Regions from separate parts of the Streptomyces sp. NPDC046909 genome, predicted to be linked through region 1. Evidence: riboswitches for the same ligand, from Rfam matches in the RefSeq annotation. Region 1 holds a riboswitch; each other region holds the start of a gene.

The links. Region 1 has a riboswitch for cyclic di-AMP ahead of ABZ928_RS41015 (M23 family metallopeptidase). Riboswitches for the same ligand answer to the same signal wherever they lie in the genome.
Region 2: linked by a shared signal. The riboswitch ahead of ABZ928_RS29635 (C40 family peptidase) and the one ahead of ABZ928_RS41015 (M23 family metallopeptidase) in region 1 are both predicted to bind cyclic di-AMP.
Region 3: linked by a shared signal. The riboswitch ahead of ABZ928_RS43250 (transglycosylase SLT domain-containing protein) and the one ahead of ABZ928_RS41015 (M23 family metallopeptidase) in region 1 are both predicted to bind cyclic di-AMP.

What each region holds. Positions count from the first base shown of each region.
Region 1 is NZ_JBEYXC010000017.1:32,599-34,852, reverse strand. It holds gene ABZ928_RS41020 (pitrilysin family protein) at 1-1,135, shown strand, start outside; cyclic di-AMP (ydaO/yuaA leader) riboswitch at 1,328-1,495, shown strand; gene ABZ928_RS41015 (M23 family metallopeptidase) at 1,508-2,254, shown strand, end outside.
Region 2 is NZ_JBEYXC010000009.1:305,099-307,352, forward strand. It holds gene ABZ928_RS29625 (ATP-dependent Clp protease proteolytic subunit) at 1-239, shown strand, start outside; gene ABZ928_RS29630 (hypothetical protein) at 247-561, shown strand; cyclic di-AMP (ydaO/yuaA leader) riboswitch at 840-1,052, shown strand; gene ABZ928_RS29635 (C40 family peptidase) at 1,056-1,529, shown strand; gene ABZ928_RS29640 (ATP-binding protein) at 1,598-2,056, opposite strand.
Region 3 is NZ_JBEYXC010000019.1:20,002-22,255, forward strand. It holds gene ABZ928_RS43245 (CocE/NonD family hydrolase) at 1-557, shown strand, start outside; cyclic di-AMP (ydaO/yuaA leader) riboswitch at 765-951, shown strand; gene ABZ928_RS43250 (transglycosylase SLT domain-containing protein) at 957-1,403, shown strand; gene ABZ928_RS43255 (HAD family hydrolase) at 1,400-2,236, opposite strand.

The DNA of each region.
Region 1 (2,254 bases):
CGAGGAGTTCGCCGCCGAGCTGGAGCGGGCCGGTGCCACCCTCGACGCGCACGCCGACCACCCGGGCGTCCGTCTGAGCCTGGAAGTCCCGGCGTCCCGGCTGGCCAAGGGGCTCGGTCTGCTGGCCGACGCCCTCAGGGCGCCCGCGTTCGCGGACAGCGAGGTCGAACGCCTCGTCACCAACCGCCTCGACGAGATCCCGCACGAGCTGGCCAACCCGTCCCGCCGGGCCGCCAAGGAGCTCTCCCGGACCCTGTTCCCGGCGGACCTGCGCATGTCCCGCCCGCGCCAGGGCACCGAGGACACCGTCCGGAACATCGACTCGGCGGCCGTACGCGCCTTCTACGAGAAGCACGTCCGCCCCGCCACCGGCACCGTCGTGGTCGTCGGCGACCTCACCGGCATCGACCTCGACGCGCTGCTCGGCGACACCCTCGGCTCCTGGACCGGCTCCCCAGCCCAGCCGCGCCCGGTGCCGCCGATCACCGCCGACGACACCGGCCGTGTCGTCATCGTGGACCGCCCCGGCGCCGTCCAGACGCAGCTGCTGATCGGCCGGATCGGCGCCGACCGGCACGACCGCGTGTGGGCCGCGCAGGTGCTCGGCACCTACTGCCTCGGCGGCACCCTCACCTCCCGCCTGGACCGCGTCCTGCGCGAGGAGAAGGGCTACACCTACGGCGTGCGCTCGTTCGGGCAGGTCCTCAGGTCCGCGCCCGACGGCAGCGGTGCCGCGATGCTCGCCATCAGCGGCTCCGTCGACACCCCGAACACCGGTCCCGCCCTGGACGACCTGTGGAAGGTGCTGCGCACCCTCGCCGCGGAGGGGCTCACCGACGCCGAGCGCGACGTCGCCGTGCAGAACCTCGTCGGTGTGGCGCCGCTCAAGTACGAGACGGCGGCGGCCGTCGCGAGCACCCTGGCCGACCAGGTCGAGCAGTTCCTGCCCGACGACTACCAGGCCACGCTGTACCGGCAGCTCGCCGCGACCGGCACCGTCGAGGCCACCGCGGCGGCCGTCAACGCCTTCCCGGTGGACCGTCTGGTGACGATCCTGGTGGGCGACGCCTCCGCCATCAAGGAGCCGGTCGAGGCTCTCGGCATCGGCGAAGTCACGGTCGTCACGGCCGAGTAGCGGCACGCGCGCGTGAAGGGGCCCTGGTGACTGAAGCGTCACCAGGGCCCCTCAATGTCCGAATTGAAGGCTGGTTGCCTGTTTGCCCTGTGGGATGCGCTACAAACTGCGTCATCCGTTTGGGGATTGAAAGTGGCCCCCCTTAGCGTCGTCCGGGCTGTCCGTCAGGCACTGCGCCGCGTCCGCGGCACCGGACAGTCATCGCCGAGTCCCCGTACGGCGCGAGCCAGGGGAGCCGGGGACCCACTTGTGCAGTCCCTGGGGTGAATCGGACGCCCGCGCGTGTCGCGAGGGGGTCCGTAGGAGACCTTCCTGCTCCGAACCCGTCAGCTAACCCGGTAGGCGAGAAGGAAGGAAAGGACCAGCCACTACATGGCGTTCACGCGCGCCACCGGGAAGCACCGTGCCCCGAGCCGGATGAAGCGCTCCACCGCCCGCGCGGCGGGGATCGCGGCCCTCACCACCACCGGCGTCATCGGCACCCTCGCCGCCCCGGCCCTCGCCGCGGAGCCCGCGGCCGAGCAGACCGGCCTCATCCCGGTCATCACCATCGGCGACTCGGTCGCCGACCAGATCGACGCGCAGGCCGAGGCCCAGGAGCAGGCCGCCAAGGAGGCCGCGCAGAAGAAGGCCGAGGAGGCCGCGCGCAAGAAGGCCGCCGCCAAGGCCGAGAAGGAGCGCAAGGCCAAGGAGCGCGCCGCCCGCGCGGCCGCCGAGCGCAAGCGCCTCAACAGCTACGTCGCCCCGATCTCGGGCTCGTACATCTCCACCGGCTACAAGGCGGGCGGCGCCGTCTGGTCCTCCGGCAGCCACACCGGCGTCGACTTCCACGCGGCCAGCGGCACCTCCGTCCACGCGGTCGGCTCCGGCACCGTCGTGGAGGCGGGCTGGGGCGGTTCGTACGGCAACAACATCGTGATCAAGATGAACGACGGCACGTACACCCAGTACGGCCACCTGTCGTCCATCGGCGTCTCGGTGGGCCAGACGGTCACCCCGGGCCAGCAGATCGGCCTCTCCGGCGCGACCGGCAACGTCACCGGACCGCATCTGCACTTCGAGGCCCGCACGACCGCGGAGTACGGCTCGGACATCGACCCCGTCGCCTACCTGCGCTCG
Region 2 (2,254 bases), on a different contig from region 1:
TGCCCGAGCCGGTGGAGGGACAGGCCAGCGATCTGGCCATCCAGGCCGAGGAGTTGGGGCGCATCCGCCACCGCCTGGAGGAGATGCTCGTACGGCACACCGGGCGCAGCCACGAGCAAGTCACCGCGGACATCGAGCGGGACAAGATCATGGACGCCCAAGAGGCCGTGGAGTACGGGCTGGTGGACCGGATCATCCCCAGCCGGAAGGCCACCGCCGCGCCGCCCACCGGGCGGTGAGGGGCCGGTGCTCCCACCCGAACTCCCACCGCTGCCCGCCCTGACGCGCGCCGAGGGCGAGTTGATCGACCGTTATCTCGACGTGGTCGATCTGCTGGGCCGTATCAACCCGGCGCACCACGGCGACACCTACCGCGGACTGCGGGCCGCCCAGGCGCTCGTGGCCAAGGCGGCCGCACTGCGCGACGCGCTGGCGACGATGCATCAGCGCGGCGAGACCGAGGTGCACGCCGCGACCCTGGCGCAGGCGCTGCGGGTGCTCGACGGCGAGCGGCGCACCGCGCGGGTCGCCCTGCCGCCGCAGTGTCCGGACCGGGGTTGAAACGGACCAAATGACGTACCCCCATTCGGAGTAGACGCCTCTCCTTCGACTGGGCCGTCAGGCTTGCGCGACGCGCGTAGCCCGAGTCCGGAATGAGTGCCTCCGATGCTGGTCCGGGCGTCCTCGGACCCCTGGACAGTCCCTCGAACAGACGAGTGTCCACCCGAACGGGTGAGTGGTGAGTAACAACACAAATCCCCGATTCCATTGGGTTTTTCGGCATTGAGTGCGTGAAGATCCCTGTCTGACGACAAGCCCCCGCCACAGCGGCGGGGCGGTCCGGGTGGACGCCGAGTCCTGCCGCCGCCCGGATGACCGAGTCGACAGGAGTGGATCGGCAGGAGTGGAGGACCCAAGCACGACGGGTCGCCGGAGCAGCCTTCATCGGCCGTTCCGAGCAGCCCTTGGGGTGAAGCCGCAGTTTGCGGCCGGGCAACTTCGCCAGCCCGAATCCGACAGGTCATCCTTCACAGGCGGCTGACGAAGGGTTGCGCATGACTGCGCTCAATCGTGTCCCGTCGCTGATGGCCCGAGCCGGTACGGCTTCGGCTCTCACCCTCGCCGCAGTGGGCGGCTCCCTCGTGGTCCCGGGCCTCGCGTCCGATGCCGAGGCCGCGACACCGGCGACGAAGGCACTCCAGGTAGCGGCCTCCAAAAAGGGCTCCCCGTACAAGTACGGCGCCGCGGGGCCGCACCGCTTCGACTGCTCGGGGCTCACGCTCTACTCGTACAAGAAGGCCGGCAAAAAACTGCCTCGTACGGCGGCCCAGCAGTACAACAAGACCCGCCACATCTCCTCCGGCAGCCGCAAGGCCGGAGACCTCGTGTTCTTCCACTCGGGGTCGAACGTGTACCACGTCGGTATTTACGCGGGGAAGGGGAAGATCTGGCACTCCCCGAAGACCGGGGAGGTCGTGAAGCTGGAGAAGATCTGGACGAAGAGCGTCTGGTACGGCCGGGTCAAGTGACCCGATCCCGCGGGGGTGACGGCGACCTGACCCGCCGCCACCCTCGCGGGGCCGCCGTAGCGCCCCGCCTACGGTTCCTGCTGCCCCGCCGCTGACACCGGCTCCGCCGGGACGGTCCAAGGCAGTTCGATGGAAACCGTCTTGCCCCCCTCGCGCGTGGGCCGCACTCTCAGTTTTCCGCCGCACTCGGCGGTGAGCCACCGAATGATGACCATGCCTCGGCCGTTGTCCTGCTGGACAGCGGCCGGCAGGCGTTTGGGGAAGCGGGGGTGGCTGTCGGTGACGCCGATGCGCAGTTGTTCGTCACGGTCGAGATGGATGTCCACCGTGAAGGTGGGTGACTGCCCGAAGGTGTGCTGTACGGCGTTGGTGGCGAGTTCGGAGACGATGAGCCGGATCGTCTCCGCCACCTCGGTGTCCGCCGGCAGACCCCATTCCGCCAGGGTGCCGATGACATAGGTGCGGGCCGCGGAGACCGAGGCGGGATCGCTCGGCAGAGTGACGGATGCTTCCAGATGGTCTGCCATGGCGACGTCGTCCCTTTCCCACGGGACCGCAGTCCGACACGGAGCGGATGGTTCGAGTACGGTCCCGGACTGGTGCTTCGCCGCCAGACTGCCATTACCAGGCCCGTCACGGTGCCGATCCACCAAGATATGCATATATCTGTCGCTCGAAGCGGTGAACTCTCCGACGGAAAACCGTATTTGAGCGGCCCGTAAGGA
Region 3 (2,254 bases), on a different contig from region 1:
ATCGCATCCGGCTCGCCGTCTCGTCCGCGTACTGGCCGTGGGTGTGGCCGCAGCCCGAGTCGCAGGCGGGCTTCACCCTGGACCCGGCCGGCAGCTTCCTCGAACTTCCGGTCAGGAATCACGACTTGAGCGCGCCCGTCACCTTCGACGAGCCCGAGCAGTCCGAGCCGCTGGGCGTGGCCTTCCCGGTCACTCTCGACGAACCGCGCCCCGAGCGCCTCGTCGTACGCGATGTCGCCAAGGGTGAGTGGCGGCTGGAGGTCGATCCGCGATACGGCGGCACGCGCGTGTACCCCGACGGTCTGGAGTTCACCGAGGACGCGCTGGAGACGTACACGATCGACGAGACGGACCCGCTGTCGGCGCGGGCCCGCTCGGAGTGGTCGATCCGGCTGCACCGGCCGGAGCTGGCGTGGGACACCACGGTGCGGACCCGCTCGGAGATCACCTGTGAGGCGGCTGAGTTCCTCACCTTCAACGAGGTGATCTGCGCGGAGGGCGGCGAGGTGGTCTTCCACCGGACGTGGGAGCGGCGGATTCCACGGACGGCCGGTTAGTTGCCAGTTGGGCATTCTTGACCGTTTTGCACCTCTTGCGCTTCGCGGTGACTTGCCTCACTTCGCCACACCCGTCACCCCCGGAATTCAGCGCCCCATAAGCCGCACACCATGATCAACGGGTGTGATGTGTGAATCCGGTACTTGTTCCGGACATGTGCGATCGCATACGTTCCCGGCCCAGGGCGGACGCCGAATCCTGCCGCCGCCCTGATACCGCTCACTCACTCACGAGAACACGTACGGCAGGAGCGGGGGACCCAAGGTAAGTCGCCGCACCGGTGCCATTACGGCCCACCGGTACGGCTCGGGGTGAAGCCATGCCTTCTCCGGTGTGGCCGGGCATCTCCCGCCCGAACCCGACAGCTCACCTCGCAGGCGCCGGAGAGGAACTTCGCCATGCGCCTGTCCCGCAAACTCGCCGTCACCGGTGCCGCCGTCGCCGCGCTCGCCTTCCCCGTCATCGGCGCGACCAGCGCCTCCGCGGCCACCACCGGCACGGTCTCCGCGACCTCGCTCGGCTACTCCGACACCCTCGACGGCTGGATCCGCGCCTCCCTCCAGGTCATGGCGCAGAACGGCATCCCGGGCACGTACGACGGCATCTACCGCAATGTCATCCGGGAGTCCTCGGGCAACCCGTACGCCATCAACGGCTGGGACTCCAACGCGGCCGCGGGCACCCCGTCCAAGGGCCTGCTCCAGGTGATCGACCCGACCTTCCAGGCGTACCACGTGGCCAACACCTCGTGGGACCCGTACGACCCGGTCGCCAACATCACCGCGGCCTGCAACTACGCGGCGCAGCGGTACGGGTCCATCGACAACGTGTGGGGCGCCTACTAAGGGCCCGTACAAAGGCTCTGCCCAGGGCTGCCGAAGAGTCTTTCGAGGACGACGGCGATGCCGTCGTCCTCGTTGGACAAGGTCACCTCGTCGGCCACGGCCTTGAGTTCGGGGTGGGCGTTCGCCATCGCGACGCCGTGGGCCGCCCAGTCGAACATGGGGATGTCGTTGGGCATGTCCCCGAAGGCGATGGTCCGGTCCGGGCCGAGGCCGAGGTACTCGGCGGCCAGGGCGAGACCCGTCGCCTTGGTGATGCCGCATGGCTGGAGTTCGACGGTGCCGGGACCCGACATCGTGACCGTCGCGAGGGAACCGACGACTCCGCGCGCGGTCGCCGCCAACTCGTCGTCGGACAGCGTGGGATGGCGCAGCAGCACCTTGCTGATCGGCTCGCACCACAGGTCGTCGCGCCGGTCGACCCGTACAGCCGGGAGGGTCGGGTGCGGCATCAGATAGCCCGGTTCGATGAGCGTGAGCCCCTCGACGCCGTCCTGGTCGACGGCGGCGTACACCTGGCCGACCTCGGCCTCGATCTTGCCGAGCGCGGTCTCGGCCAGCTCCCGGTCCAGGGTGACCGACCACAGCAGACGGTCCGCGCCGGCGTCGTACACCTGCGCGCCCTGTCCGCACACCGCGAGCCCCGTGCTGCCGAGGTCGTCGAGGAGTGGTCGCACTCTCGGGGCCGGCCGGCCGGTCACCACCAGATGCCGGGCGCCTGCCTCCGCCACCCGCGCGAGCGCGGCGAGCGACCGGTCGGAGAGCGTGTCGTCACCCCGGAGGAGGGTTCCGTCCAGGTCAGTGGCGATGAGCGAATATGCGGTGGGTGCGGCCATGATCAGAGAATACGGATG